DNA from 4 places in the Brevibacterium limosum genome. Region 4 is predicted to be linked to each of the others. Evidence: predicted binding sites of a transcription regulator. Region 4 holds the regulator's gene; each other region holds the start of a gene.
The links. The regulator LexA, encoded in region 4, represses DNA repair genes until DNA is damaged. The targets are predictions, from matches to a motif close to TCGAACANNTGTTCGA.
Positions count from the first base shown of each region.

Region 1: the regulator LexA is predicted to act here: its motif matches at 6,282-6,297, upstream of GUY37_RS02770 (DUF222 domain-containing protein).
Region 2: the regulator LexA is predicted to act here: its motif matches at 1,108-1,123, upstream of GUY37_RS17375 (DUF222 domain-containing protein).
Region 3: the regulator LexA is predicted to act here: its motif matches at 1,426-1,441, upstream of GUY37_RS15800 (HNH endonuclease signature motif containing protein).

Region 1 is NZ_CP050154.1:630,105-637,620, forward strand. It holds gene GUY37_RS02740 (dipeptidase) at 38-1,246, shown strand; gene GUY37_RS02745 (type 1 glutamine amidotransferase) at 1,243-1,944, shown strand; gene GUY37_RS02750 (APC family permease) at 2,014-3,480, shown strand; gene GUY37_RS02755 (universal stress protein) at 3,671-4,066, shown strand; gene GUY37_RS02760 (NAD(P)/FAD-dependent oxidoreductase) at 4,253-5,251, opposite strand; gene GUY37_RS02765 (helix-turn-helix domain-containing protein) at 5,533-6,141, shown strand; gene GUY37_RS02770 (DUF222 domain-containing protein) at 6,436-7,516, shown strand, end outside.
Region 2 is NZ_CP050154.1:3,888,022-3,895,537, forward strand. It holds gene GUY37_RS17370 (LysR family transcriptional regulator) at 10-930, opposite strand; gene GUY37_RS17375 (DUF222 domain-containing protein) at 1,256-3,481, shown strand; gene GUY37_RS17380 (MarR family winged helix-turn-helix transcriptional regulator) at 3,730-4,206, opposite strand; gene GUY37_RS17385 (maleylpyruvate isomerase family mycothiol-dependent enzyme) at 4,503-5,147, shown strand; gene GUY37_RS17390 (hypothetical protein) at 5,144-5,479, shown strand; gene lgt (prolipoprotein diacylglyceryl transferase) at 5,514-6,440, shown strand; gene GUY37_RS17400 (acyl-CoA thioesterase) at 6,702-7,160, shown strand; gene GUY37_RS17405 (pyridoxal phosphate-dependent aminotransferase) at 7,272-7,516, opposite strand, start outside.
Region 3 is NZ_CP050154.1:3,492,949-3,500,464, forward strand. It holds gene GUY37_RS15795 (NAD(P)-dependent malic enzyme) at 1-679, opposite strand, end outside; gene GUY37_RS15800 (HNH endonuclease signature motif containing protein) at 1,545-3,986, shown strand; gene GUY37_RS15805 (MFS transporter) at 4,202-5,581, opposite strand; gene GUY37_RS15810 (CoA-transferase subunit beta) at 5,692-6,585, opposite strand; gene GUY37_RS15815 (CoA transferase subunit A) at 6,582-7,496, opposite strand.
Region 4 is NZ_CP050154.1:1,525,580-1,533,095, forward strand. It holds gene ligM (vanillate/3-O-methylgallate O-demethylase) at 1-7, shown strand, start outside; gene GUY37_RS06855 (PadR family transcriptional regulator) at 81-662, shown strand; gene dapF (diaminopimelate epimerase) at 709-1,698, shown strand; gene GUY37_RS06865 (class I SAM-dependent methyltransferase) at 1,711-2,325, opposite strand; gene hflX (GTPase HflX) at 2,455-3,927, shown strand; gene GUY37_RS06875 (ATP-dependent DNA helicase) at 3,924-5,894, shown strand; gene lexA (transcriptional repressor LexA) at 5,961-6,719, opposite strand; gene GUY37_RS06885 (LysM peptidoglycan-binding domain-containing protein) at 6,954-7,292, shown strand; gene GUY37_RS06890 (histidinol-phosphate transaminase) at 7,379-7,516, shown strand, end outside.

The DNA of each region.
Region 1 (7,516 bases), 900 kb from region 4:
GCCTTGACCGCAGTCGTCCGACCGGAAGGACCCAACCATGACCGCATCCGCCACTGAATCCGCACCCGCCGCCGTCGACGTCTTCGACGGACACAACGACCTCGCCTGGTACCTGCGCGAGGAACGTGACTACAGCGTGGAGGGGCTCAACGACCCGAGCGTCTCGCCGTTCACCACGATGGATCAGCTGGCCGCGGGAAATGTCGCCGCACAGTACTGGTCCGTCTACGTCCATTCCTCGATCACCGGGGCGGACGCGATCAAGGCCACCTGGGAGCAGATCGACGCGGTCCAGCGCTTCGTCACCGCCTACCCCGAACGACTCGCCTTCGCCCGCACCGCCGCCGATGTCCGTGCCGCTCGCGCCGTCGGCAAGGTCGCCTCCCTCATGGGCGTCGAGGGCGGTCAGCAGATCGACGAGTCCCTGGCCGTGCTGCGCTCCTATGCCCGCGCAGGCGCCCGGTACATGACTCTGACCTGGTCGACGACGCATTCCTGGGCCGACTCGGCCACCGACGAACCGGTCCATGGGGGCCTGAGCGAGTTCGGCCGCGAGGTCGTGGCGGAGATGAATCGGATCGGCATGATCCTCGATCTCTCCCATGTCGCGCCCACCGTCATGCACCAGTCGCTCGACCAGTCGACCCTGCCGGTGCTCTTCACCCACTCCTGCGCGTTCGGGCTCAACCCGCACCCGCGCAACATCCCCGACGACGTCCTCGACCGCGTGCCCGGCAACGGGGGAGTGGCGATGATGACGTTCGTGCCCTCCTTCGTCTCGAACGCCCGCCGCGAATGGGTCGACGCAGGAGAGCAGGGGACCGCCCCCGAGGTGACCGTGGCCCAGGTCGCCGACCACTGCGATTACGTACGCGAGCGGATCGGCATCGACCATCTCGGCCTCGGCGGCGACATCTGCGGAGTCGACGAGCTGCCGACCGGGCTCGGCAACGCCGGCCAGTACCCGAACCTGTTCGCCGAGCTCACCTCCCGCGGCTGGTCGCAGACCGACCTGCGCAAGCTCGGCTTCGACAATGCGATGCGCGTCCTCGACGCACACGAGGACGCGTACACGGCATTCCTCGGCTCCGCGGACGACGCACCGTCCGCCACGGGCGGCGCAGCTGCCGACGCACCGTCCGCGGTCGCCGGAACGGCCGCCTCGGCGAGGGAAGACGAAGGCGTCGTAGGCAATTCCGCTTCCAGGGCAGCCGGGACGGCCGCCTCGGCGAGGGCGGAATCATGACGCGGCTGCTCGTCATCGTCAATGACATCGACTCCCAGCCGGGGCTGCTGACACGGTGGATGATCAGCGAAAACGTCGAGTTCGATCTGCGCATCGGCGGGGTCTCACCGCTGCCGAACCCGGTCGAGCTCGACGCCTACGACGGGCTCATCATGCTCGGCGGCGGGTACATGCCCGATGAGACCGACCGGGCCCCGTGGTTGGCCGATGAGGCCGAACTCGTCCGCCGTGCGTTGGACGCGGATCTGCCGCAGTTCGGGATCTGCCTCGGCGGGCAGCTCATCGCCCACGTCATCGGGGGCGATGTGCGCGCCCGGACCGGGGCGCCGGAGAAGGGGTACACACGGATCGACACCACCGCCGAGGCGGCCGCGGACCCCGTGTTCTCCGCGATCCGACCGCGGACGTCGTTCGTCGAAAGCCACGTCGACCGCATCGTCGCCCTGCCCGAGGAGGCGACCCTGCTGGCCACGAGCGAGGCCTGCGAATTCCAGGCGTTCCGCGTCGGTCGAGCGTGGGGCACGCAGTTCCATCCGGAGTCGACGCGGGCGAACATCGAACGCTGGAATGCGGAGAAACTGCAGACATTGGGGTTCGATAAAGATACCCTGTTGGCAGAGGCGACGGAGCTCGGGCCCGAGAGTGAATGTGATTCGAAGGCTCTGTTCTCGGCGTTTCTCACAGTGGTCCGAGACTGAAGCTTGTGTCTGAGGCTCGTGTCTGAGGCATACTGGGCGAGGCTCTGACCACAGTCAGGGTTGCCAGGCATGCGGCACAGCCGCCGCAGTGGACACGGAGGAATCGTGAGCGACAAGGAACCCACGACCACAATCGACCCCGGTGACGGAGACCAGCCCGAGACCCTCAAGCGGGTCATGGGGCCGAAGCTGCTGCTTCTGTTCATCGTCGGAGACATCCTCGGAACCGGTGTCTATGCGCTGACCGGCAAGGTGGCAGGGCAGGTCGGCGGTGCCGGCTGGGCACCGGTGATCCTCGCCTTCCTCATCGCGCTGATCACCGCGTTCTCCTATATGGAGCTCGTGACGAAGTACCCGCATGCCGCGGGTGCCGCGCTGTACACGCACAAGGCGTTCGGGATCCACTTCGTGACGTTCCTCGTCGCCTTCGCCGTGCTCAGCTCAGGAATCACCTCGGCGTCGACGGCATCGAATGTCTTCGCCGCCAACCTCGTGGCCGGCTTCGGTTGGGACGTATCGGGCAGCGGGGTGATGTGGATTGCGCTGGGCTTCCTCACCCTCATCGCGCTGATCAACCTCCGCGGTGTCGGCGAGAGCGTGTGGTTCAACGTCGTCCTCACCCTCATCGAACTCAGCGGTCTGCTGCTGGTCATCGTCGTCGGGTTCTTCGCACTCGGTTCGGGCGATGCCGACTTCTCGCGCGTGATGATCTTCGAGACCGAGGGTGACAAGAGCGTCTTCCTCGCGGTCACCGGTGCCACTGCGCTCGCGTTCTTCTCCATGGTCGGATTCGAGGATTCGGTCAACATGGTCGAAGAGACGAAGGACCCGCGGGTCTTTCCGAAGATCATGCTCTCGGGCCTGACGATCACCGGCATCATCTACGTCCTCGTCTCCCTCGTCACCGTCGCGGCAGTGCCCATCGGCGTGCTCACCGAGAGCGAGACTCCGCTGCTCGAGGTCGTCCGCGAGGGTGCCCCGGGCCTGCCGATCGATACGATCTTCCCGTTCATGACGATGTTCGCCGTCGCGAACTCGGCCCTGATCAACATGCTCATGGCCAGCCGTCTGCTGTACGGAATGGCCAAGCAGAATGTGCTCCCGCCCGTGTTCGCGAAGGTCATGGCCGGCCGCCGTTCGCCGTGGGTGTCGATCATCTTCACGACGCTGATCGCCTATGCGCTCATCTTCGTCGTGACCACGATCCTGCCCGAGACGGTGACCGCGTCCCTGGGCGGAACCACCTCGTTGCTGCTGTTGGCCGTGTTCGCCGTCGTGAACGTCGCGGTGCTCATCCTGCGCAAGGACAAGTCCGTCCACGATCACTTCAAGGCGCCGACGGTTCTGCCGTGGATCGGCGTCATCACCTGCGTGTTCCTCGTCGGCCCGTGGGCCCGCCTCGATGAGCTCATCCAGTATCAGATCGCAGCGGCGCTCGTCGGCATCGGCGTCGTCCTGTGGGGCGTGACCTGGTTCTGGAACCGTTCGACGAAGGGCACGAGCACCCGGTTCCGCAATCCCGAAGAACTGACGTGAACCCATCCCCTCGCCGAGGCGGCCCGCCTTCCCGTGCGGATGTGCACCGCGGTGGCGGTGCGGCGCCTCGCCGGGGCGGTACGGGCGGGGCCGCCCGCCGTCCCATGTCCGTATCGCTCGATATGCTGGGACGGTGGGTACTCGACCTGCGCACTCGGATCTGTACAGCTCAATCCAATGAAGGTGAAAAATGACAGTACTCGTCGGTTACGTCAACAATCCCGCCGGACATGCTGCTCTCGATGCCGGCATCGCGCAGGCGAAGAAGGACGGCAGGGAACTCATCGTCGTCAATGCGTCACGGTCGGCGCAGCGCAACGATTCCTATCGCCTCGGCGAGGGTGAGCTCAAGTCGGTCAACACCTATCTGGCCAGGGCGGACGTCGAGTTTCGCGTGCTGACTCTGGGCAGCGAATTCGACCCGGCCGAGCAGATCCTCGACACCGCCACCGAGGTGGGAGCCGAGCTCATCGTGCTCGGCACCCGGAAGCGCACCCCGGTCGGGAAGTTCCTGCTCGGGTCGACGATCCAGAAGGTCATCCTCGACGCCGAAGCCCCGGTGCTGTGCGTGAAAGCCGCGCACTGAGGACTTGACCGCAGTCGCCGTGGCCCGCGGAAACGGGCCACGCCGCGAGTGCGCGGCGCCTGCGCTCGCTCCGCTGTGTGGTGCCTGTGCTCGCTCCGCTGTGGGGCGCATGAGGACGCGCGCAGCCAGACCCGCCTCGTCATGATGCACCTGCTTCCGGCTTGCCTCACCCGAGTGACTCCGTCCTCACCCGAGCGACTCCATGATGAGGTCGGCGTTGACATGCGCGCCGGCCAGCACGCCGCTGGCGGTGCTGGCCACGACCATCGCCGATACGTCTGCGGCGTTGCCGACCGCCCAAACTCCGGGCACATCGGTCTGCCCGGCCATCTGCGTGGGGATATAGGTGCCCATTCCGCTCGGGTGCGCGACGACTTCGCCGCCGAGCTGGGCGAACAGATCGGCATTTGCTCGCGCATACGCACCGACGGCGAGCGCATCGAAGGTGAGCGCGTTCGCTCCGTCCCCGGATTCGCCAGCCGCGAGTGAAACGACGGTTCCGGACTCGGTGCGGGCCGCCTCGGTGACGGTGGAATCGATGTATTCGATGCCGAGCGTATCGAGCATCGCCTCCTGCTCGGAATCAGGAGCGGGAGCGTTGTGGCGGATGAAGCTGACTTGGTCGCTGAGCTGGGAGAACAGCATCGCCTGGTGGTATGACATCGCCGTCGTGCCGATGACCCCGATGCGCTGTCCGCGCACTTCGTAGCCGTGGCAGTAGGGGCAGTGCAGGACGGTGTCGCCCCAGCCATCGGCGAGGCCCGGAATGTCCGGAAGCTCGTCGCTCAGACCGGTGGCGATGATGATGCGGCGGGCCGTGACCTCAACTCCGACCGAAGTGGACAGTTCGAACCGATACTGTGGGACCTCCTCGGCGGGGCCGGCGTCTGGATCACGGGTGTGGACTGTGGTCACGGTCGCTTCGATGAAGGTCACCCCGTACTCTTCGGCCTCGGTGCGCCCCTTCGCCACGAGATTCTGCGGTCTGATGCCTTCGTGACCGAGGACGTTGTGTGCATGGGCGCTCGAGGAATTGCGCAGCTGACCGGCGTCGATGACGATGACGGAGCGCAGCGACCTGGCCAGGGCGATCGATGCGGCGAGGCCCCCTGCGCCACCGCCGATGACGGCGACATCAAAGGTGGTCTGCCCAGATTCGGGGGACGAATCGCGTGCGTCGGACACGGAAGACCGCGCACCTTCTGATGCGGACGGTTGTGAGTTCTCGTGTGCGGAAGGTCGTGTGTTCTCGGATGGGGTTGGGGCGGTCATGATTCTCCTGAATGCAGATGAATGGTCGGAATTCGGTGCCGATTCGAGTCTGTGGCCTTCTTGCTCGGAATTGCAAACGTCTTTGCAGAAACAGCAAATTCTGCCATGCTGTGGATATGGAAGAGCCACAGGACTCAGATGAACGGGTGAATCGCGGCGCCTTGAATGAGAGGGGAGCTCGTGCGGCGGGCCGAATGTCAGAGATTCTCGCCGAGGGACCTGCGCCGATCGAAGCACAGGAAGCCATCAGGCAATCGTTGGCGGGGGTCGGCGCCCGCCTGCGAGGACTGCGGCAGGAGCAGAAACGCACCCTCGACGAGGTGGCCGAGCAGGCCGGAATGTCGTTGAGTACGCTGTCGCGCCTGGAGTCCGGGAAGCGCAAGCCGAGCCTGGAGCTGCTGCTGCCGCTGGCCGGTGTCTATGGGCTCCCGCTCGACGAGCTCGTGGGGACTCCGCCGATCGGGGACCCGCGCATCCACATCTCACCGCGGAAGTTCCACGGTCAGACCATCTTGCCGCTCAGTCGTGGAGCGATAGGAGTGCAGGCCTTCAAACACATCGTCGATGGTCGGCAGACTCCGAAGCTCGGTTCGCTGAAAACCCACCCCGGGTTCGAGTGGGTCTATGTGATCCGAGGTCGGCTCACCCTCATCCTCGGTGACCGGACGATGGTCCTCAGCGCCGGCGAGGCCGCCGAGTTCGATACTCGAACTCCTCATTGGTTCGGGGGAGCTGACGACGACGGGGTCGAATATCTCAGCCTCTTCGGTCCCGAGGGGCAGCGCGTGCATATGAAGAGCTGAGCCGGGCCGCTGCTGATCTCGCGTCAGCGGCGCGCCGTAGCCTGTTGTCGTCAGCAGATCGACCTGTCTTTCGGTGGTCGAGCTGCACTGGATCCGGATCACTGCGCAGTCGTCGCCGCGGATCAGCGGCGCACGCTGAGTGGAACACCTTTTTGACCTCGACAAATAGAAACCAATCGTACATAAAGAAATCAAGCTGAAATAAATAGGACAGAACTGTGGTGTTTGTTCTAATGATGACTTAGAATAGAGGCAAGCCGAACCCATCAACGATGATGAACGGACACAGAGAAAATGGCTCTCATCCCCGACCGAAGGCACGGCGAGCACAACAATCGCGAGGTAGGAAAGCCCTCGCCGGAACCACCCCCACCGATCTCTCCGCCTGAATCCTCGCCACCCAAATCCCGACTTACCGATTCCCCACCGGCCATTCCCCGGCCAGCGGCAGATCCTGCGTCTTCGCCTCCTGACGGCAGGAACGAATCCGCCGGGCAGACCTACCGAGAGCTGCTCGCAGAAGCCGGTCTTGATCTGACCGGCCACCCCCTCGCTGATCGGTTCGACGGCATCGCCGAAGACTCGTTCGACGACGAAGATGCTGAAGGTGGCGATCTCGCTGCGACAGTCGCAGTCGCCGAGAACAGCAACGAAGCGAGCGCCGGCGAGGCAGACGCGACTGGATCATCTCTTCCCGGCGGCGATGTTCGCAGCGGGCAGGGACTCTGGTCGAGCAGGACGACGCTGCCGGAGACCGAAGAGGAAGTCCGAGCGTGCATCAAAGAGATCGAAGCACGCCAGAGCGCGTGGATGAAGGCGAAGCGCGAAGAACGTGAGGCGCAGCGTGCCGCAGAGCGTGAGGAATATCTGCGGAAGAACCCTCAGGATCGCGGGGAGTGCGAGGAACTCGAACGCGAAAGAGCGGAGTGGAAAGCACGCGTCGAGCGCTACGAAGAGAGGAAGAGGGCAAAGGAGGAAGCCGAACGTATCGCCGAGGCTGAACGCGCTGAACGGCACAAAGCGCTTGCCGAACGCTATGCTTCGGCAGCCGACGCCCACCCCCTTCTCGACGAGTATCGCTGGTCGGACCTCAGACATGCAGCTCCAGAGGTCACTGAAAGCATCGACAGCCTGCAGAGTCTGCTCGAAGGGCTTCACGACTTCACTCGTCCCATGGGGCCTGACGATGCGGTGACGCTCCTCGACGGTCTCGAGACCTTGAACCGTCTGACGGAATCGCTGTCGGTCGTAACGCTGTCAGTGTTCGAACGTGTCGGTACGCCCCGTGACTATGGCGCGAAGACCACGAAGGCGCTGGTCCAGCACCGGCTCAACCTGTCTTCGCAGGAGGCCGGCCGTCGCACTCAGCTCGCCG
Region 2 (7,516 bases), 1.9 Mb from region 4:
TCCGAGGCATCACCCTTTCGAAGCAGCACCCAGCACCTCTCTGCTGACTTCACAGAAGGCTCTCCCGCGCCGGCTCAAACGCACGCCATTGGGCCAGATCACGGCAAGATCGATGCTCGGGAAGTCGTCGAGCAGGGGAACATCGACCGTCTGCAGACCGATATAGGTTCCCGATGACACGCTTTGGCTCAGCAGCGAGTACCCGTGCCCCATCGCCACGAACGACCGCAACGTCTCATAGCCGGAGAACGAGTGCCGAATCTTCGGCACAACCCCGGCGATGCGGAACAGCTCGTCGTAGTACTGCCTGGTGAACGGCAGATCGAGTTGAATGTAGTCTTCTGCGGCAAGCTCACGCAGGTGCACCGGCTTCGGCTTCCCACCCCTGGCAAAGCGATGATCGCGGGACACCAGAACGTGAGGTTCGACGACGTCGAGAAGGAAGGTGTCGAATCGGCCCGTCGGACCGAGCATGTACGTCAGCGCCAGATCGCAATCGCCTGCCGCGACGGCTTTCTGCAGGTCCTCCAGATCGGCCTCGAGGTACGTCACCTGCACCTCCGGGAACCGCTTTGCGAACTCGTCGTGGATCAGCGGCAGCCGAGTCGGCGCAATCGGCGAGAACACGCCGACGGTCAGACTCCCACTCAGAGACCGGGACAGCCCCTGCGCGGTCTCGCCGAGCGCGTCAGAGGCCTCGAGGAAGCCGGTCACTTCGGCAAGGAAGCGCTTCCCTGCCGGAGAGAGCACGACAGACCGGTTCCTCTGCCGGATGAACAGGTCCAGTCCGATCGACCGCTCGAGCTGAGCCATCGCCGTCGAAATCGCCGACTGTGTGACGTTGAGCTGCTTCGCCGCCTCGGTCATATTCTCCCGCCGGGCGACCTCCTGGAAGTACCGCAGCTGCACGAGTGTGAAATCGAGTCCCATAGCTCCTCATCTTCCCACCCACAATGACCCTGCATTCAGACGCAACCCCGCCGAGGCGGTCCCGCCGAGACGAGGAGGCCCTACCGGGGCCGCTCCGCCGCAGAGAATCCGCTCTCCGGCTCAATCGGCACCGCTCCATGTCAGTGCCGACGAGTAGAATCGACGTCAAATCAACCCTGAAACAAGCATTCGCCGCCGGCAACATCTCAAACACCGACTATGCCAGTTCAAATCGAATTATTTTCGAAGTTTCTATTGTTTTATCCAGATTGACTGTCTACACTATGAATAAGAGACCTTCAACGACGAACGGAACTCGACAGCGATGACCTTCACCCCCGACCGCAAGCGACGCAAGTCAGGAAAGCGCGACCGTCGTGCCGCCGCTGACTCGCGCAGCGGAGCGAGCAGAAGGCCGCCGATCAATTCGAACCCTGCGGATTTCCCCGACCTCCCGCCGCGCGCTGCTCAAGAATCCGCGGACAACGCACCCGTGCAGCCCGAAGCCAAGTCACCACACCCTGCATCTCTGGCGGAACAGCTCAAGGCAGCCGGACTCGATCTCAGCGGCCACTACCTCGCCGAGATGTTCGACGCCCTTGACCCTGTATCGACCGACGATCCTCCGTCGACCGACGGTCCTCTGACGACCGACGGGCCCCCGCCGACCGACGGCAAAGAATCGCGCGAAGATACGTCGGCTCCCGACGCCGAACAACCGACCGAAGCCGTCGAACCAGCGATTTCCGCCGAGGCTGAACCGAACGCACAGACGGATTCGACTGCACAGTTCGATGCGAATGAGCAGACCAGCTCAACCACGCAGCCCGAGACCTCCGGGCCCGCGAACCCGACCGCCGTAGGCAGCCACAGCACAGTTCCCGTTGCTGCTCAGCCCGAGGCTGGAGACGATTCTCAGCGACCCGCCTCGCAGCACCCGATCCTCACCGACGCGGCTTGGAACGACCTTGCCGCGAGCGCTCCCGAGATCACTGACTCGATCGCCTCGCTGACCGGACTGGTCGGAGCGCTTCGGGCATTCGACCGACCGATGGGGCCGAGCGAGGCCCTGCAGGTCATCGATGGTGCGGAGGCTCTGCGTCGGCTCAGCGAATCCCTGTCCACTTTGGCGCTGGCCGTCTACGAACGCGTCGGCACGCCCACAGACAGTGGCGCCAAGTCGACCAAGGCGCTCATCCAGGAACGCCTCAATCTCTCGGGGCGAGAAGCGAATCGCCGGGCAAAGCTCGCAGAGAATCTTGGTGGACGTGTCGCACTCGATGGCCAACCGCTCGAGCCCGAACACCCACTCGTTGCCGAGCAGCTCCACCTCGGCACCCTGCCGGCCGAGCATCTCACTGTCATCGAAGACTGCCTCAAGGCGCTGCCCGCATGGGTGGACCAGGAGACGAAATCCCGGGTGGAAGCCGACCTCGTGAAGTACGCGGCGTCGGTGACCGTCAGCGAGCTCCGCGACATCTTCCGTCAGATGCTCGCTCTCATCGACCCCGACGGTGTGGAGCCGCTCGACCCCAGCGATCGCTCCGCCTACTTCGTCACCGCCCGTCCCAAACGCAACGGCGATTGGAGGCTGGAGGGCGTCCTCGATCCCGTAGCGGGATCCGAGCTTCATGGGCTGCTGACATCGCGGATTCAATCCGGCAAAGGCAACACATCGAGCACAGCGGGAGCAGAGCCCACGAACGCCGAGGCGGCCGTTGCCGAGGGCGAAGACGTTCCAGCAATCGTCCCGAACGCCGGACTCGGTCAGCCCCCCGGCGAGGAACGGTTCGAACCGATCGACGCTGTACTCACCGGAGACCGTTTCGACGCACCCCCGTGGGCCGTTGTCGAGGCTGCCGGTGAGACCGAGGCCGGTTCCGCAGATTCCCCTGCCGACCGCTCCATTCCTGCCGGTCACGGTGTCCGCGCCGACGGTGCGGCCGTTGATCTCATGAGCGAGCAGCCCGGCGCGAGGGTCTGGATCTACGAGCGTTTCGCCACCCTCATCTCGCGCATCAGTATGAAGGAAGCCGCCAAGGGTTCGCCTTATGCTCTCGTCGTCACAGCCAAGGCGTCTGATGTCGCCGACGGCACCGGCGAAGCCACCACAGGCTCCGGCGACCGCTTCCCGATGAGCGACATCACCCGTCGCGGCCTCAACGGCACGGTCTTCTTCCACTTGATGGACGAAAAAGCTCGCACGGTGGAAGTCCGCACGGATCAGCGCTTCGCCAACAAGAAGCAGACTGCGATCGTCACCGCCCGGGATCGCGGATGCGTGTTCCCCGGCTGCGACGCACCGGCGGGATGGTGCGACGTGAACCATGTCGTGCCGCACGCCAGGGGCGGTGAGACCGACATCAATAACATGTGCCTGCTCTGCAGCTTCCACCACCACCTCATGGACCGCTCTGACTGGGAAGTCCGTATGCTCACTGATGGGCGGCCGGCCTGGCGCCCGCCAGAGAGCATTGACCCCGCTCGCGCTCTCATCCTGCACTCACGGTTCATCACCGACGACATCATCGACGGTCTCTTCGGCACGTAGCTCTGCTCGGTCGCTCAATGGCACCGTTGTGTCTTCATCCCGGCGTGAGCGCGCAGGACACAATCCGCGCCCACACCCACAATCGGCGTCCGCACCGCAGTCTGACTCCACGACCGCCGCCCTGCCGACCACATTTGATCCATGTTTCATGACGCGAGCAGATGCGCGAGACGCGAAATGACGCAGACGCACACTGCAGCCTGTGCGAAATATGGCCAGTCGGCCTCACAGCGCGAGCCCGCACACCGTCACCGAAAAGGATCCGTGATTTCGCGCAGTTCGATGAGCAGCCGGCGTAGCGTGTCGAATGATTCGTCCCCGAGGTGGTTCGACCATTCTTCCTCGACCTCGGCCTCCGACCGACGGGCGACAGCGATGACCTCATATCCTCGATCGGTGATGGTGATGAGCTTGGCGCGGCCGTCCTCAGGATCATGCGAACGCCGCAGGTAGCCTGCCGCAATGAGTTCGTCGACGAGGTAGGCAGCACTCTGCTTCGTCAGCTGCGCGGACTCGGCGAGTTCGGTCAGTCGTGAGCCTTCCGGGTTCACTCGCTCGAACAACCTCGCCTGCGACAGGGTGATGGAGTGCCCGGCGGCTTCGACGGCGGCCATCGACCGCATCTCCACCTGCCGGTAGGCGAGGAAGGCGAGCATCCCGAGGCCCGGCTGCCCGCTCGGACGCGACAGCTCACTTGAACCCGATTGCGCGCTCTTCCCATCCATCAGCATTCCCCCACCGCTCGAAATAGCTCTTGTGCCGCTTCACTGCGGCTCCTATAATAGTCAGACTATCTGACTATTATTGTTCGTTCCACCGCCCTCACCGATCGCGAATAACTACTCGAAATCCGAAACGGGCCGTCCCCCGCAGACGGGAGTTCCCGCGCAGACTCGCTGTCCCGCACAGACGGGCCGCCCCCACACAGACCGGCCATCCCGCACAGACACGCCGTCTCACACAGACGCGTCAACCCGCACAGAAGAACAGAAGTAACGCTCTTCACAGAGGAGAAAGCATCATGGACGATGCACTGTGGTCCACTGTCGAAGCCGAACGCCTCAGCCTGGCCGAGACACTCGACTCACTCACACCCGAGCAGTGGGCGACTCAGTCCCTGTGCTCCGAATGGAGCGTCCGGGACGTGGCAGCACACTTGGCCATGACACCGACCGCGCCCACATTGGGACAGATCGCCGTCGGCCTCCTGCGCTCCCGCGGCGACCTCTGGGCCTTCGGCCGAGACATCGCCCGAGACTACGCCCAACGAGCGACCGACAAGATCGTCGCCGAACTCCGCCGCACCGCCGCCTCCCGACACCTGCCGCCACTGACCAATCCGGACAACGCCCTCCTCGACATCATCGTCCACGGACAGGACATCACACGGCCGCTGGGAATCGACCGTCCGGCCCCCACCGGCGCGGGCCTCGCCGCCTTCGACCGCGCCTGGTCGATGGGCTGGCCCTTCCACGCACAGCGACGCCTGCGCGGCATCCGGCTCACCGCCACGGACGCGGAGCTCGCCGTCGGATCGGGCGCACCGGTCGAGGGCCGCCTCGGCGATCTGCTCCTGCTCGTCACCGGTCGCACCGAGGCCGCGCTGCCGCACCTGTCCGGAGCGGGAATCTCTCTGCTCAATTCACCACCGATCCCAAGGAAATGATCATCATGATCGCCATCGTCACCGTGCTCGGAGCCTTCGGGCTCGGCTGCCTCCTCCACTCGCGGCTGGCCGCCCACCTCAGCTATGCCGTCGCCTACCTCTGGGCATTCGTCTTCCAGACTCTGTACCTGCTTCTGGCCAGTTTCGATGAAGCCGATGACCCGGTCTTCGCCCCGGGATCGTTCCCTCTGGAGTACGGGCTGTTCACCCTCGGGATCCTCATCATCGGCTTCGCCCTGGTCGAAGCCGGCCACCGACTGCGGGCCCGACTGCGCCACCGCCGGAGCATCCGCGCGGAAGAGACGGCCGACGGCGGGCTGGCGGCCGCATAAGAGATTCTCAGGCGGGTGCAAATAGACTGGACTCATGCCTGCAGTTCCCACGAGCGCGCTCCTCGCCGAGACCACCCTTCCGCACGACATCTCGGCAGCGATCCCCAGCCCATCCGTTTCGAGCTTCCAGCTCGGGCCGCTGACGATCCACTTCTATGCGCTGTGCATCCTCGTGGGCATCATCATCGCAATCGTGCTGACCAACCGCCGCCTGACCAAGCGCGGCGTCGAGGACTGGCAGGTCCTCGACATCGCGACCCTGGCCGTGCCGATGGCCATCGTCTTCGCCCGCATCTACCACGTCATCACGCATTACACCGACTACTTCGGTCCCGGCCGCAACCCCTGGAATCCGTTCGAACCCGGATCCGTGTGGGCGATCTGGGAGGGCGGCATCGCCATCTTCGGCTCCCTCATCGGCGGCACCCTCGGCGCGTGGATCATGTGCCGCAGACTCGGTCTCAGACTCACCACCCTGCTCGACGCTCTGGCCCCGGGCCTCATCCTCGCCCAGGCCTGCGGACGCTTCGGCAACTGGTTCAACCAGGAGCTGTTCGGCCTGCCCACCACCCTGCCCTGGGGCCTCGAGATCGATCCCGGCAATCCGGCCATTCCGCTGGGCACTCCTCCCGGCACCCTGTTCCACCCGACGTTCCTCTACGAGGTCATCTGGAACAGCCTCGGCGCTCTCGTTCTGCTCTACCTCGGCCGGCATGTCTTCTTCCAGTGGGGACGCCTGTTCGCCGTCTACCTCATGTGGTACGGCGCCGGCCGCATCGTGTGGGAATCCATCCGAATCGACCCGAGCTTCGTCATCCTCGGCCTGCGCACGAACGTGTGGGGCGCGATCGGCGCCGTCGCCCTCGGAGTGGCGATCATGCTCATCCAGTGGAAACGCCACCCCGAACCCGAGGAATCACCGTTCATCCCCGGCCGCGAACCCCAGCCCGCGAAGGACTGAACGAACCCCTCGCCGACAAGCAAACCCTCGCCGAGGCGGCTCTCCCCTTCGCGCAATCGTTCACTCCCAGCCGAGGCGGCTCCCCCGCTCGCGGAAGCATTCACCCCCAACCGTGAAAACTCTCTCCCACCCGGGATGCGTTTCCATGTAAAGCTACTGTCAAGTAACATAGTTCGTATGCACTTCCTACGCATGCTCTTGCACCTGCTCAGATCCCGGCGACGTTCTGCACGCGACATCTGGGACACGTATTCCCTCCCCATGCGCGTTCACCTGGGCGAGATCGACATCTTCATGCATCTCAACAATGGCAAGTACTTCTCGATCATGGATCTGGGGCGACTCGACATGATGGTGCGCAGCGGAGCATGGCAGGCGATGCGGGACCGCGGATGGACCGGCGTCGTCAGCGCCGAGACCATCAGCTTCCGCAAGTCGCTGAAACTCTGGCAGAGCTACAGCCTCGAGACCAAGGTCTGCGGGGTCGACGAGCGCACAGTGTTCTTCGAACAGCGCATGGTGGTCGACGGAGAGATCTTTGCCCGGGCCTTCGTCGCCACACGCCTGATCTCCGAGAACGGCACGCTCACCAGGGACGACCTCGGGGATGCATTCGGGATGCCGGAGATAGAGCCTGAACTGCCCGACTGGATCCACGACTGGCGCCGTCACAACTCGCTGCCGAGCACTCGACGACCGGCGTGGCACAGCTGGGCCTAGCCGAGCCAGTGGCCAGGCTCGGCTGGGCTCTGTCGGTCATGCCCGGGCTCCCGTCCCCCGCGGTGCACGGCTGGATACGGGTCCGGATCGGACAGGAGCCCACCGCACGAGCTACTCGCCCGCAGCGATCCACTCATTGAGGCGGCCGAGCCCGGTCGTGATCGCGGCTTCGTCGATGCCCGAATAGGCCAGACGGATATAGGAGCGGTCCTCCCCCGGCTGCGGTGAACCGAAGTGCTCACGCGTGCAGAATGAGACTCCCGTATTGTGCAGGGCTTCGGTGGAGAAGTCGGCCAGGGTCGCGATCCCCTTCGCTTCCATCGCCTCGGTGACATCGGGGAAGACATAGAACGTCG
Region 3 (7,516 bases), 2.0 Mb from region 4:
CGATGTCGTTGACACCGGCGTCGGCGAGGATCTTCACCACGGCCACGCCGGCGGCCCCGGCACCCGAGACGACGACGCGGACGGACTCGAACGACTTCTTCACCACGCGCAGCGCATTCGTCAGCGCCGCGAGAACGACGACGGCGGTGCCGTGCTGGTCATCGTGCATGACGGGGATGTCGAGGGCTTCCTTGACGCGGTCCTCGATCTCGAAGCAACGCGGAGCGGAGATGTCCTCGAGGTTGATCGCGCCGAAGGTCGGGGCCATCCGGACGATGGTCTCGACGATCTCGTCGGTGTCATTCGTGTCGAGGACGATCGGGATCGCATTGAGTCCCGAGAAGCTCTTGAACAAGGCGCACTTGCCCTCCATCACCGGCAGCGAGGCGGCGGCCCCGATATCGCCGAGGCCGAGCACGGCCGAACCGTCGGAGATGACCGCGACGAGGCGGCCCGTCCAGGTATGGGTGCGTGCCAGCTGCGGTTCGTCCTTGATCGCGGTGCACACCTTGGCCACGCCCGGCGTGTAGGCGATCGACAGGTCGCGCTGAGTGGCGAGCGGGCTGGTCAGCTCGGCGGAGAGTTTGCCGCCTTCGTGGGCGGCGAAGATCTCCTGATCGGTGATGGGAGTCGGCGCGTTCTGGCCCGAAGCGGTCGAGTTTTCGGCGGTGGTCGTCATGTTTGATCCTCGTGGTTGATGCGGCGACAGGGCGTATTCGCTGTCGTCGACAGTGATCGTCTGGACGTCGGCCGTCGGAGGCGCGGCTTCGGCGGCATTCGCATGGGTTTCCATGAGCCCGGTTGCACTCGCATGGCCCTGGTGGGTTCGCAAGAGCCCGGTTGCACTTGTATGAGCTCGATTGCACTTGTAGGAGCTCGTATGGGTTCGCCGAGGCGGTCCTGACGAAGAACTGGTCACCAGTGAAGGATGATGCGGTGACGTCTGCGCGCCCTGTGGTGCAGACCCTAGGTGAAGGGCGTCGCAGGTGCGCGCTGTGCGGATACGGCTCGCATAAGGGCGAGTGTCGACCTCATGGGTCGCATCCGGCAACCCGATCAGCATAACCGATGACGTGACTCGATTCACCCGAAAATCCACCCCTCACCGAGGTTGCCCGCCGTTTCGGTGGCATGTTCTCCGGACCTTTGGAACCGCGGAAGGCGGGCGCAGCTCCCTTGGCGTTCTCGTGTCTGACTGGGTTCTCATCTCACCTTATGCCCTGGCGTCACCTCGGATTCTTGTGCCAGCTCGGGCTCGCGTGTCACCTCGGTTTCTTGTGCCAGCTCGGGTTCGCGTGTCAGTTCGGGTTCTCGTGCCAGCTCGGGCTCTCGTGTCAGCTCGGGCCAGCCCGGATTCTCGTGTCAGTGCCGAATGCGACGATTGTTGCACAACGAAATCAGACACGATCAGCTATCGAGAATTATTCGAACTATTTTTCTGTTTTCTATTGTATATGGCACTCTGATTAATTATCATAGTGTTACAGGCTTTTCAAATCAGCTCCACTTCCCCGACAACGAAGTCCGAGGCAGGTGAAAACGCAATGAAGGGCACGACCGACCGTTCCACCCCGGCGCACGCCGAGGCACCCGAGACGACACCGTCGTCTCCGCGGCTGACCATCCGCTTCGAATCGAGCATGTCTCGCTTCGCTGAGGAGTCCGCCGCCGCGGATCGCGCCTATCTCTCCGCCTTCGAATCGTTGTCTGCAGTGGTGCTCGAACAGGTCTTCATCGGCCTCGATTTCCCCATCCCCGAGGGCTCCGAGCCGTTCCGCTGCGAGACGATCGCCGGAACTTTCGAGCGCCGCGACAAGGAATCCAGACACGCAGCAGCAGCCGATTCGCAGGCCGTCGGCGAGAAGTCTGGTGCCGAGCCCAGTGAGTCGGCCGTGGACGCCCCGTCTAGCGCCGAGGCCGCGACGGACCCGGCCGTGTTCTATGACGAAGACTTTGCTCGTGAGCAGAAGAAGGCCGAGGATGCCGCGCGGAACCTGTTGCCGGAGTTCCCCGAGCTCGACTCGGGCATCTGCTTCTCGAAGTGGGTCTATGACAACGTGGACTCCGATGACCTCGTCGAGATCTCGACGGTGCTGGGAACCAATTCGGGACGCACCTACCGCCAGCTGTCGAGCGCGATGACGATCCTCTACGGACTCCCCCGGTTCACCGACCGTGTCCGTGCCGGCGAGTTCACGCGCGCTCATGTCGATGTCGCTGCTCAGCAGTGCCAGAACGTTGCATTCGAGTTCCTGCCGCGGATCGATGCCTTCCTGGCCACCAAGAAGGCCGATGTCACCTGTGACTCCCTGCGCAGGGCTCTGACGAAGATGATCGCCCTGCTCGTGCCTCCGACCGATGCGACAGAGATCGCCACGAAGCGCCGCCGCATCGACGTCGAGGGCTATAAGGACGGCTCCGCGTGCCTCACCGTCAGCGGTCCGTCCGCCGAGATCTTCTCCTGCTACAACCGGATCCAGGCAATGGCCCTGGCGATTAATGGGAAGAACAAGTCTGCGTTCAATCTGCCCGCAGGAGTCGAGCTCAACGACGACCGCTCCATTTCCCAGCTCGAATACGACCTGTTCGTCCGTCCGGTTCCCGAGCTGAGCGTCAAGGTCGTCGCAGTCGATTCGGTCACCGGCATCCAGACCGCCAAAGAGGCACCGATGCTCGGTGCCGACGGAGAGCTCATTCCGGGCCTGGACGCCGAAGACGGCCTCGCTGACTATGCCAAGCGAGTCGCCGCGCAGTCGCCCGACGCCGACAGCGCGATCGCCGGCGACGTGTCGGGCGATCAATCCATCGGGTCCGCTTTCGCCCCGGCCCCCAAGGATGGCGATCAGGCCGACCATGGCCCCGTCGAGTACTCGATCAAACTGCGCATGCCCACCAGCCAGTCGTGGCTGGCGAACCAGGCCGCCACGGTCGTGACGGTTCCGTTCCTCACCCTCACCGGCGACTCGGACCTGCCCGGCACTTTCGCTGACGGCTCGCCGGTCCCCGCCGAGGCAGCTCGCACGATCGCCGGCCGGTCGAAGTCCATCCAGCGGATCCTCACCGATCCCGCCACCGGCACTCCCATCGATGCGAAGGCCACGACTTATACAGTCCCGAGGGACCTCCGCAAGACCCTGATCGAGCAGTGGACGGTGTGCACTGTCCCCGGCTGCTCGCGCAGGGCTGAGAAGTCGGAGATGGACCATGTCAATCCGTTCTTCCACCTCGCGCCGCTCAAGGGCGGACTCACCCGATTCGGGAACATTCACCCACTGTGCCGACTGCACCATGCGCTGAAGACTGCCGGTCGGTATAGGGTCACTATGCCCAAATCCGGCGTAATCGACTACGAATTCAGGCACGGGATCTCGACCACTGTGTCGGCTCCCGAGCAGCCGATCAATGTTGCCCAGGTCCTCGACTTCGCCGCCTTGGCACACTTGGGTCTCGAGCGGTGGACTCTGCCCGTATCGATGGTCCCCACTGTTCCGACGGTGCTTGAGCTCATGCCCGGCGAGTCGACAATTCGCGAGCGTGACGAGAAGAAGCGCCTACGCGAGGAGCGCGATGCCAAGCAGCGTCGCTTGTCGGAGGCATTCAATGACCAGCGTGCCGCACGACAGCGGCTGAGGCTCGAGCGGTGCCTCGACTGGGAGAACTCTGTCTTCCAGCCCTGTCTCCCTGCCGGCTCCGACACTGCCGCGGTGAAGCAGCTGACGGGGAACGCGAGGTATGCCCAAGTAGTCAAATGGGCGCGTCTTGCCAAGCTCGACATCGACGATATCGACTTCGACCCGAACGAGCCCGACAAGCCCAGCGCCCGTACCAACGCTGGCTCGAGCATCACCGGCTCCGAGGGCAATACGCAGTCTGAGGACACCGCAATGCGCAAGGATGCGGGAACCGCCGATCCTTGGGACCACCGCTTCGTCTCCAAGACAGTGAACTGGGACCACGACCTCGAGGTCGATCCCCCACCGTTCTGAAGACCCGCCAGAGCCTGCGGCATCGCTCCCAAATCGGAGGCCGACGCCGACAGCGCTGGCGGCAGACCCCTCAGCGCCGCAACCACGGATCGCGTTTCGTCGGTCGGGCCGACGTCTACCGCAGTGGGTTGGTCGTCGTCCACCGCACCGGCCCGTCCGTCGCCAATCGCAATGGGGCGTCCGTCGACTATCGCAGGGGCCCGGGCCCTCCTCCCCTACTGCAGCGGGCGCCGTTCGTCCGCTGCGTCGACTTCAGTCGTAAGGTCGCGACCACGGGTTTCGGGTGCGAAGAGTGCGCCGAGCAGGCCACAGCCGGCGAAGAGGATGAGAACGATCGCGACGGGCCACCACGAGTCGGTGATCACGGCGACGAGCGAAGCCGCGATCACCGGTGCCAGGCCGCCGGAGACGACCGAACCGACTTCCTTGATCGTGGTCATGAACGTATACCGGTGCTTCGATCCGAACAGTTCGACCAGCCAGCTCGACTCAACTCCGTACAGGTTCGGCAGGGGGCCGCCCACGAAGACCGCGAAGACAGCGGCGATGACGATCGGATTGCCGGTCTCGATGAGCAGCATGGCCGGAATCGCGAAGAGGATCTGGAAGAGAGTGAAGCCCAGGAACACCGGCCGCCTGCCCACCTTGTCGCTGAGCTTGCCGAAGTACGGAACGGTCGCGAAGCCGATGACAGTTCCGATCATGATGCCGGTCGTGACCACCGCGGAATCAAGGCCGGTCGTAGTCACGACCCATCCGACCATGAATCCTTTGACCAGGTAAACCGCAGAGTTCTCGCCCATGCGGATGCCCAGGGCGAGCAGGAACGACTTCGTCGACCGGCGCGCCTCGACGAGGATGCTCGGCTGCTCCACCTTGTGCGCAGCGGCCTCCGCGCGGCGTTCCTTGGCTTCCTCGAACACCGGGGATTCCTTGACCTTCGTGCGAATCGCCAGTGCCACGAATGTGGTGACGATGCTGAGCAGGAAGGGCACCCTCCAGCCCCAGCTGAGGAAGGCGTCGTCCGGCAGCAGGGTGAGCAGTGTCCACAGAACTGTGGCCAGGAAGATTCCACTGTTGGTCCCCATGGCTACGATCGCCCCGAAGAGACCACGGCGACGCACAGGCGACGATTCGACCAAGAGCACCGAGGCTCCGGCCAATTCGGCTCCGGCTCCGAACCCCTGCACGAGTCGGAGGACGACAAGCAGCGCAGGTGCCCAGATGCCGATCTGCGCATAAGTCGGCAGAAGCCCGATGCCCATGGTCGCGATGCCCATCATCGACAGGGTGACGATGAGGACGATCCGACGTCCGTGCTTGTCACCGACTCGGCCGAAGACGTACCCGCCGATCGGGCGGACGACGAACCCGGATCCATAGACCCCGAGACTGGAGATCAGCGCGACCGCAGGAGTCTCATTGGGGAAGAAGAGCGGCCCGAAGACCAAGGCTGAGGCAAGCGTGTAGAGGGTGAAGTCCATGTACTCGAGCGAACTGCCGAGCCACGATGACCATGCGGCGCGGCGCAGCTCGGGACGAGTCACATTCGGGTCAGGAGGGGATGCGGCCTGGGTGCTTGTCTTCATTGACATGGTTTCAACTTTCTTCGGTTCGAATTCTCGTGTGCTCGGTAAGGAGCCTCAGCTGTCGGCTGCTGCCCACAGCTGTCCGCGGACATGGGCGGGCGGGTGAGGGCTCCGGTTCAGCGCAGGTAGATGCGGGTGGGATCGAGTGTCTCTCGCAGCAGTGCCAGCTCACCCGGAGTCGGCGGCTGCGTCGTCTCAAGGTCGGGCGAGACCTGCAGGCTCCACCCGGTCTGGCGCACCGCCTCGGCGGGGTCGACACCCGGGTGAACGGCCGTGAGCGTGAGCTCTTCATCCTGGGCGAAGCGCGTCATGATTCCCAGGTCGGTGATCACATGGGTCACGCCTGCGCCCGTCGGCATTGACCCGACCTCCGCCTCTGCGGCCTTCTTCGGCCCTGGGGAGGTGACGAAGTCCAAGGATTCGACGAAGGTGCGCGGGGTGTGTCGGCGCATGACGAGGAAGATCTCGGCTGCGCCCGCCATGGCCTCGATGGCTCCTCCTGAACCCGGAAGTCGGCTGTCGGGGTGCTCCCAGTCCTCACCGATGAGGGTGGAGTTGAGGTTCCCGTACTTGTCGACCTGCGCGGCGCCGAGGAATCCGACATCGATGCGCTGGCCTTGCAGAACATAGTTGAACAGGTGCGTCATCGGCATCACCGAGGCGGCTCCCGGCACGAGGATCGAGTCCGAGATGCTGCGCGGCATGACCGGCGGTCTGGCTCCGGTGACTCCCGATTCGTAGACGATCTCGACGTCCGGCGCCACGGTGTGCTGGGCCAGGGAGACGGCCAGTGTGGGCAGGCCGTGTCCGGCGAAGACCACGTTGCGTCCGGCCAGCGCCCGCGCCGAATGGACCGTGAGCAGTTCGCTGCTGGTGACCTCGTCGCCGGTGGTCTCACTGCTGGTGACCTCGCTGCTGGTGGTCTCGTCATGGGTGACCTCGCTGCTGGTGGCGTCGCTGACCGCGTCGCGGGGCTGAGTCTCAGTGGTGTCGTGAGCACTCAGTGTCATGCTCGGCCTCCGTAGTTCACAGGTGTCGAATAGGCGTCGTGGATGGCCATCCGCTCGAAGTGGTCCGATCCGAAGGTGGCAAGGAACTCATCGTGGTCGCTCGTGCCGCGGATGTTGGTCTCGAGCCAGTTCTGAACCGCCGCCGCGTCGCGGGCGAGCACCGACCACTGTCTCGAGAACTCGTCGTCGCGGTCGTAATAGCCCTGGACCGAGTGAGGATGCGAGCCCCGGGGGACGGCGACCACGGCATCGACGACGTGCGCGGGAACGATCGTGCGGTTCGGGTCGGAGCGGATGACAGCCTCGTCGACGATCTCTTCGACGGTGACGATGAGACGGCGACCGGCGAACGCGGCCTCGGTTTGGATCCCGAGCATCCCCCAGGCCTGCACATTTCCGTGCATGTCCGCGCGCTGGGCGTGGATGATGGTGAGGTCGGGATTGAGTGCGGGCACGACGTGGATGTCCGGTCCGCCGTAGGGGTCGGGCACGGATCTGATCCGCGGGTTCTTCGCCGCCAGGTCGCTGCCCCGGTAGGAGGCGATGGGCTGGAACGGGAGCTTCGCGGCACCGGCCTGGTAGCGAGCGACCATTCCACCGTGACTGTATTCGTCGAACCACAGCGGTTCCGGGTCCGACTTCTCAATGCGCCGCCGCAGCTCGTGGAGGGAACCGGCCGAACTGTTGGCGATGAACGAGGAGATGAGGCCCTTCAGGCAGTTCGCTCCGAGCAGCTGGTCGACGATGACATCACAGGACATGCGGGCGAGGACCAGATCTGTGAAGCCCTGTCGGATGATCTCGTGCGCGGCGGCGACCGGCACGATATGACCGAATCCCTCCAGCGCGACTGTGTCTCCATCGTTCAGATACGTGCTGATCGCTCGGGGAAGACTCATCGTCTTGTCCATCGCGTTCCTCCTCGAACTTC
Region 4 (7,516 bases):
GAACTGACACCGCTATCCTGAAAGGGCCCGGACTTCGGTCCGGGCCCTCTTGGCGTTCGACTTTAGGGAGACCCAGACCAATGAGCCTACGCAGTGCTCTCCTCGTGCTCTTGCGGATTGCACCGATGTCCGGCTACGAGCTGCAGAAGCAGTTCTCGCACTCCGTGGGGTACGTCTGGCATGCTCCCGACTCCCAGATCTATCCCGAGCTGAGGAAGATGGCCGCGGAGGGACTCGTCGAGCCCGAAGAGCAGACGCGGGGGAGCGTGGCCACCAGACGGGTGTATCACGTGACAGACGCGGGCGAGGAGAGCTTCGCCGAATGGATGCGCACTCCGCTGAAGTATCAGCGCACACGAGACGCCGCGCATCTCAAAGCCTCGTACCTGGAGTCAGCCGATCACGACACCCGAATCGCCTTCCTGGGCGATCACATCGCTCATTGGACGTCTGAACTGAAGTGCTGGGAAGACGAAATCGAGAAGATCGACACACTGACCACGCCCATGCTCAACCGGCGTTTGGAAGTGACCCGCCCCGAGGACCGAGAGAAGACGATCGCCTTCAAACGGTTCGCCTATGAGGGATTGGCCGAGAAGGCACGAACCGAGATCGCCTGGGCGAAGAAGGGCCTCGAGCTGGCGAAGAGGTTCGGTCCCTGACCAGAGACTGTATCGAGCCACCGGCGCCCACCGATAGGATGGAGTCATGAGCACTCCGGATACCCCGTTCGCAGCATGGGCCGATGCCGCCTTCGTCAAGGGACACGGCACGCAGAACGACTTCGTCCTCATCTCCGACGACGACAGCAAGCTGGAGATGCATCCCGAAGCCGTCGCCACACTCGCCGACCGGCGGGCCGGGCTCGGCGCCGACGGGATCATCCGCATCGTCCGTTCCGCAGCCAGCGGTATCCCGGGGGCCGCCGAACAGGCCGAAGCCGGAGCCGAATGGTTCATGGACTACTACAACAATGACGGCAGCCTGTCCGAGATGTGCGGCAACGGTGTCCGTGTCTTCGCTCACGCGCTCGTCACCAGCGGTCGCGTCTCTGCTGACGCCCGTGACATCCTCGTCGGCACCCGTGACGGCATCAAGACGGTGCGCACGACCCTCAACCCGGCTCTCGGCGTCCAGACCGGCGACGACGTCGTCGGTACGGGAGTGTCGGGACCGGGCTCGCCCGGCGATGCCTGGTACACGATCGACATGGGCGACTGGTCGCTCGACCCATCGAGCTCCGTGCTCGTGGACACCGGCGGCATCGAGGTCGCCCGCCCCGGCCTGCGCGTGTCCACCGGCAACCCCCACACCGTCGTCGCCCTGGCCGAGAACGCTGAGCTCGCAGCCGCCGACCTGCGCGATGCCCCACTCCTCGACCCTGTCCCGCCACAGGGATCCAACATCGAATACATCGTCATGGAACCGGCCCGATCCGATGTGGCCGGGGGAGAAGGCGCTCTGCGCATGCGCGTGTTCGAACGCGGAGTCGGAGAGACCCGGTCCTGCGGAACGGGTGCCTGCGCGGCAGCGATCGCAGCCCACCACTGGGCCGGGGAGAAGTCACCTCTGCAATGGCGAGTCGATGTGCCCGGCGGTCAGCTGCGCATCGAAATCGAACCCGATGTCGAGGGCACGAGCGGACGCGTCAGCCTCGCCGGGCCCGCGGTCCTCGTCGCCAGCGGCACGATCAGCTGAGTCGGTCGCGCCTCAGCCGCGCTCGACCGTGAGCACGCGGAAACCCTTCGACGAGCCCGTGCGCACGACCTCGAAGTCGTCGCCGAGCATCCCGGCGATCCACTTCTGCAGGGAATCGGCGCCGAGGTTCTTCGACACGACCAGGTCGGCGCGGCCGCCCGGGGCCAGGCGCGGCAGCCACATCTCCAACAGTTCGTGCAGCGCTTCCTTGCCGATGCGGATCGGCGGGTTCGACCGGATCGCGGCGAACTGCACATCATCGGGAACATCAGCGGCGGTGACCGTGCGAATCGATTCGAGACCCAGCCTGCGCGCATTCGCCGCCGTGGTCTCCAAGGAACGGGAGTTGACGTCGAGTGCCCACACCCGCACATCCACCTCGGCGTCCTGGGCATCCAGGGCCGTGTGCAGGGCGATCGGCCCCCAACCGCACCCGAGGTCGAGGATATCGCCGGCCGGCGGCTGCGGCAGATGACGCAGGAGCACAGCGGTGCCGAGGTCGAGGCGAGTGGGCGAGAACGTGCCTGATACGGTTTCGACGGTGACGGCGCGGCCGGCCAACTCGAGGTTCAATTCCCGCGACTTGGCCTCGCTGCTCGGCGATTCGGTGAAATAGTGCTCTGACACCGTTTCAGTGTAGACGGCTGTGGGATAATTGATGGACATCACCGTCGGTGCGCATCGCCGCGACCGGTGCGAAGCATGACGACGTCCGCACGAGAAGTCCCGTGCTGACGGCAGAGAACAAAGGAATGAATGACGTCTGAAGACAAAGAGCGTCGCAACGCGATGCTCGACCGTGTGCTCTCCCGAGGTGCCCAAGCCCTCGATGATCACGACACCATCCCCGAGGACGACCAGTTCGACCTCGCCGAGCGTGCCGCCCTCACCCGGGTGGCCGGACTCTCCACCGAACTCGAAGACATCACCGAGGTCGAATACCGTCAGGTCCGCCTCGAACGCGTCGTCCTCGCGGGCATCTGGAACACCACCCAGGCCGAAGCCGAGAACTCGATCCGAGAACTCGCGGCGCTGGCCGAAACCGCGGGCTCCGAGGTCCTCGACGCGCTCATCCAACGCCGCGACAAGCCGGATCCGGGCACCTACCTCGGCAAAGGCAAGGCCGCCGAGCTCGCTGAGGTCGTCGCCTCCGTCGGCGCCGACACCGTGATCATCGACTCCGAACTCGCTCCCAGCCAGAGGCGCGGACTCGAGGACGTCATCAAGGTCAAGGTCGTCGACCGCGTCGCGCTCATCCTCGACATCTTCGCCCAGCATGCGAAATCCCGCGAAGGCAAGGCCCAGGTCGAACTCGCCCAACTCGAATACCTCCTGCCGCGTCTGCGCGGTTGGGGTGAGTCACTGTCCCGCCAGGCCGGTGGCCGGGTCGCCGGCGGTGCCGGGATCGGCTCCCGCGGGCCTGGTGAGACGAAGATCGAGCTCGACCGCCGCCGCATCCGCGCCCGGATGTCGAAGCTGCGCCGCGAGATCAACGCCATGGCACCGTCCCGGGAGACGAAGCGGAAGAACCGCGCCCGGCACCATGTGCCCTCCGTTGCGATCGTCGGGTACACGAACGCGGGCAAATCCTCCCTGCTCAACCTGCTCACCGACGCCGAGGTGATGGTGCAGAACGCCCTCTTCGCCACTCTCGACCCGACCGTCCGTCAGGCCAAGACCGCCGACGGCATCGTCTTCACCTACACGGACACCGTCGGTTTCGTCCGCAACCTGCCTCACCAGCTCGTCGAAGCCTTCCGCTCGACACTGGAGGAGGCCGCCGGTTCGGATCTGCTCCTCCACGTCGTCGACGCCTCCCACCCGGATCCGCACGGGCAGATCCAGGCCGTGCGCGACGTCCTGGGGGAGGTCGAGACCGGGGACATCCCCGAACTGCTCGTGTTCAACAAGGCCGATATCGCCGAGGAGGCCGTGATCACCGGGCTGCGCGCGGAGTATCCCGATGCCCAGTTCGTCTCCGCCGTGTCGAAGGAAGGCATCGATGACCTCATCGAGGCCATCGAGGACCGACTGCCGGTCCCGGACATCGACATGACCGTGCTCATTCCCTACGAACGTGGTGACCTCGTGTCGAAGATCTACGCCCTCGGCACGGTCGAACACGAATCGCACGGCGCAGAAGGCACCAGCCTGCAGGCGAAGGTGCCGACCGAACTCGTCGACGAACTGCGCGAATTCCAACGTCCGGACCTGGTCATCGACGAGTGAAGGCTGTCGACAACCTCCTCGAATCCGCTGTCGGCGCCATCGGCGGGTCGCCACGAGGAGGTCAGCAGGAGATGGCCCAGGCGGTCGCCTCGGCGGTGGACAAGGGAATCCACCTGCTCGTCCAGGCGGGAACCGGCACCGGCAAATCCCTGGCCTACCTCGTGCCGGCGACCGAATACGTCACTCGCACCGGTGGAAAGGTCGTCGTGTCCACGGCGACCCTGGCCCTGCAGACGCAGATCATCCACCGCGATCTGCCGCGACTGTTCAAGGCCGTGAAGAAGGATCTCGATCCGCTGCCCAGGGCAGCTCTGCTCAAGGGGCGGCGGAACTATGTGTGCAAGCACAAGCTCGCCGGCGGGTATCCCGACGAAGGAGAGGGAATGCTCTTCGACCTCGGCGCCGACGCCGAGGCGGGACGCAAACCCACCGAACGCTCCGGGCTGGGGGAGGAGATCCAACGGATCCGCACCTGGAAGAAGACCACCGACACAGGCGACCGGGACGACCTCATGCCCGGTGTCAGCGATCGTGCCTGGTCACAGGTGTCGGTCAACGCCTTCGACTGCCTCGGTTCGAACTGTCCGCTGTTCACCGAATGCTTCGCCGAGCTGGCCCGGAACAAGGCCGCCGAGGCCGATATCGTCGTGACGAACCATGCCCTGCTGGCCATCGACGCCTTCGGAGAATCGAACGTTCTGCCCGAACACGATGTCATCATCATCGACGAGGCCCACGAGCTCAAGGACCGGGTGACCAGCGCACTGTCCGGTCAGATCAACACGAGCATGCTCTCGGCGGCGACGAGTTCGGTCCGGAAACACACCACCGTCCAAGACGGGGTCGTCTCCCTGCTCGATTCCGCCGCGGCAGCACTCGAACGCGCACAGAAATCGGTGCCCGAGGGGCTCATCTTGCATATGAGCGAGGCACTCGGACTGGCCATGGCGCAGATCCGTGATTCGGCACGCCAGATCATCAACGACATCGGCGGCAAGACCGAGGACGCCGATGCCGGTCGGCAGATGGCCAAGGCCCGCTGTCAGGAGATCTTCGAACTCGCCGAGCGCTTCTGCGACCCGGGCAAGAACGATGTCATCTGGCTCTCGCGCTCGACCTTCAGGGAGAAGGAGACGACGAACCTCGTCGTCGCTCCCCTGAGTGTTGCCGGCACCATGCGCAACGGCATCTTCGAAGAGTCCACGGTCGTGGCCACCTCGGCGACCCTGTCCCTGGGCGGGAACTTCGACGCGGTCGCCGCCTCGTTGGGGCTCTTCGGACCCGATGCCCCGAAGTGGGACAGCCTCGATGTGGGATCGCCCTTCGACTATGGGAAGCAGGGCATCCTCTACGTCGCCTCCCACCTGCCCAAGCCCGGACGCAGCGGGCTGAGCGAGGAGGCGCTGACGGAGCTCGAGGAACTCGTCGAGGCGTCGAACGGCGGAGCGCTGGGCCTGTTCTCCTCCCGTGCTGCGGCGAACGCAGCGGCAGAACTCCTGCGGAAGAAGCTCGATCTCCCGATCCTGCTCCAAGGCGACGACGGCCTGCCGGCGCTGGTCTCCGAGTTCACGGCCGATGATCAGACCTGCCTGTTCGGGACCATGTCGCTGTGGCAGGGAGTCGATGTGCCGGGACGCACGAACCGACTGGTCATCATCGACCGTCTCCCGTTCCCACGCCCCGACGACCCGCTCATGCAGGCTCGAGCACGCGATGCCGACCAGCGCGGAGTCAACGGATTCATGGCCGTCTCGGCCACCCATGCGGCCCTGCGCCTGGCTCAGGGAGCCGGACGCCTCATCCGGTCGACCAAGGACAGGGGAGTGGTCGCCGTGCTCGACTCGCGGCTGCGCTCGGCCCGGTACGCCGGTTTCCTCGTCAACTCGATGCCGAGGATGTGGCCGACGACGAACTCCGGTCTCGTGCGCAAGAGCCTGGCACGGCTGGCCGAGACCGACGAAGGATGACACAAAGGCCCGCGACCGAATCGGTCGCGGGCCTTTGCATTTCGGCAGCGGAGAGCCGACAGAGGGTCAGAGGCGGCGGACGACAGCGACGACGAGGCCCATGATCTGCGCGTAGGTGCCGTCGATGGGCTCGTAGTTCTCGTTCTGCGGCATCAGCCACTGCTGACCGGCCTTGCGCTTGAGGGTCTTCACCGTGGCCTCGCCGTCGAGCAGTGCTGCGACGATCTGACCGTTGTCAGCGGTGTGCTGCTTGCGCACGACCACCCAGTCGTCGTGGCAGATGGCGGCTTCGATCATCGAATCGCCGACGACCTTGAGCAGGAACATGTCACCGGAGCCGACCACCTGGGTCGGCAGCGAGAAGACATCGTCGACTTCCTGTTCGGCCAGGATCGGGCCACCGGCGGCGATGCGGCCGACGACCGGAACCTGGACCGTGTTGTTGGACAGCTCCTCGTACTTCGCGCGCTCGGCCTCTTCCTCTTCGAACGGATTGACCACTTCGATGGCACGCGGGCGCTTCGGGTCGCGACGGACATAGCCGAGGCGCTCGAGCTGGGAGAGCTGGTGGGCGACGCTCGAGAGGGAAGCCAGTCCTGCGGCCCTGCCGATCTCGCGCATGCTCGGCGGGTAGCCGTTGGTGACGACCGCGCGTTCGATGGTTTCGAGCACGAGACGCTGACGAGGAGTCAGGCGGAAATCGCCCTCACCGGTCGATCCCTCGGGGATCTGGACCACGTCGTCGTCATCGCTGCGAGCGGCAGCGATCTCGCTGGCAACATCTTCGTTGCGAGGCCTGCCTCTGCCTCGTTTGTTCTGAACCATTGCTCGTTCCCCTTCGTTCTATTCCCTGCCGCTGAACGCCGTGATCTCCGCTTCGGAGATTCTCGTGTCAGTGCCGACTGAGATGGTTCTGACAGATCAATCAACAACGCTGGTTCCCTCTCATTGTCGCATAGATGTTCGAGTCGGACTGGACATTTGTTCGATTGGCATGTTGAATAGAACAGACGTTCTACCGATTACTGGTGGAATCGTACGAATGAAAGAGGTAATGCGATGTCTGCACAGAACACCGAGCTGCGCCTGACCACTCGTGGACGCCAGGCTGTGCGCCTTCTCCGGACCCTGCTCGTCGCTCTCGTCGTCATCGGCGGAGCGCTCCTCCTCGCCACCCAGTCGTTCTCGGCCGCTGCTGTCGCCGAATCGGAGACGGAGAGTGTCGGCATCGATGCCGACGCCGTCGTCGTCGGTGAAGGCGAATCGCTGTGGACCGTGGCTTCGAATCTCGGCCTCGACCGCGACACCCGCGATGTCGTGGCCGATATCGCCGAGATCAATCACCTGGACACCCCGACCGTCCACCCCGGCCAGACCCTCGACGTCCCCGTCCGCTGAGGGTCGGCCGGATCCGGCCGCCTCGGCGAGTCTCGTGGCCCGACCCGCCGCCCGGGCGGCGTGGGCCCCTCGGTAGAATGATCGCCGTGGGAAACATCGAATCTCTGCCAGTGCGGTCCGACCTCGTCGGCCTCAAGCCCTACGGGGCTCCGCACCTCAATGTGCCGGTCCAGCTCAACGTCAACGAGAACGCCTATCCGCTTCCGGACGTCGTCGTCGACAGC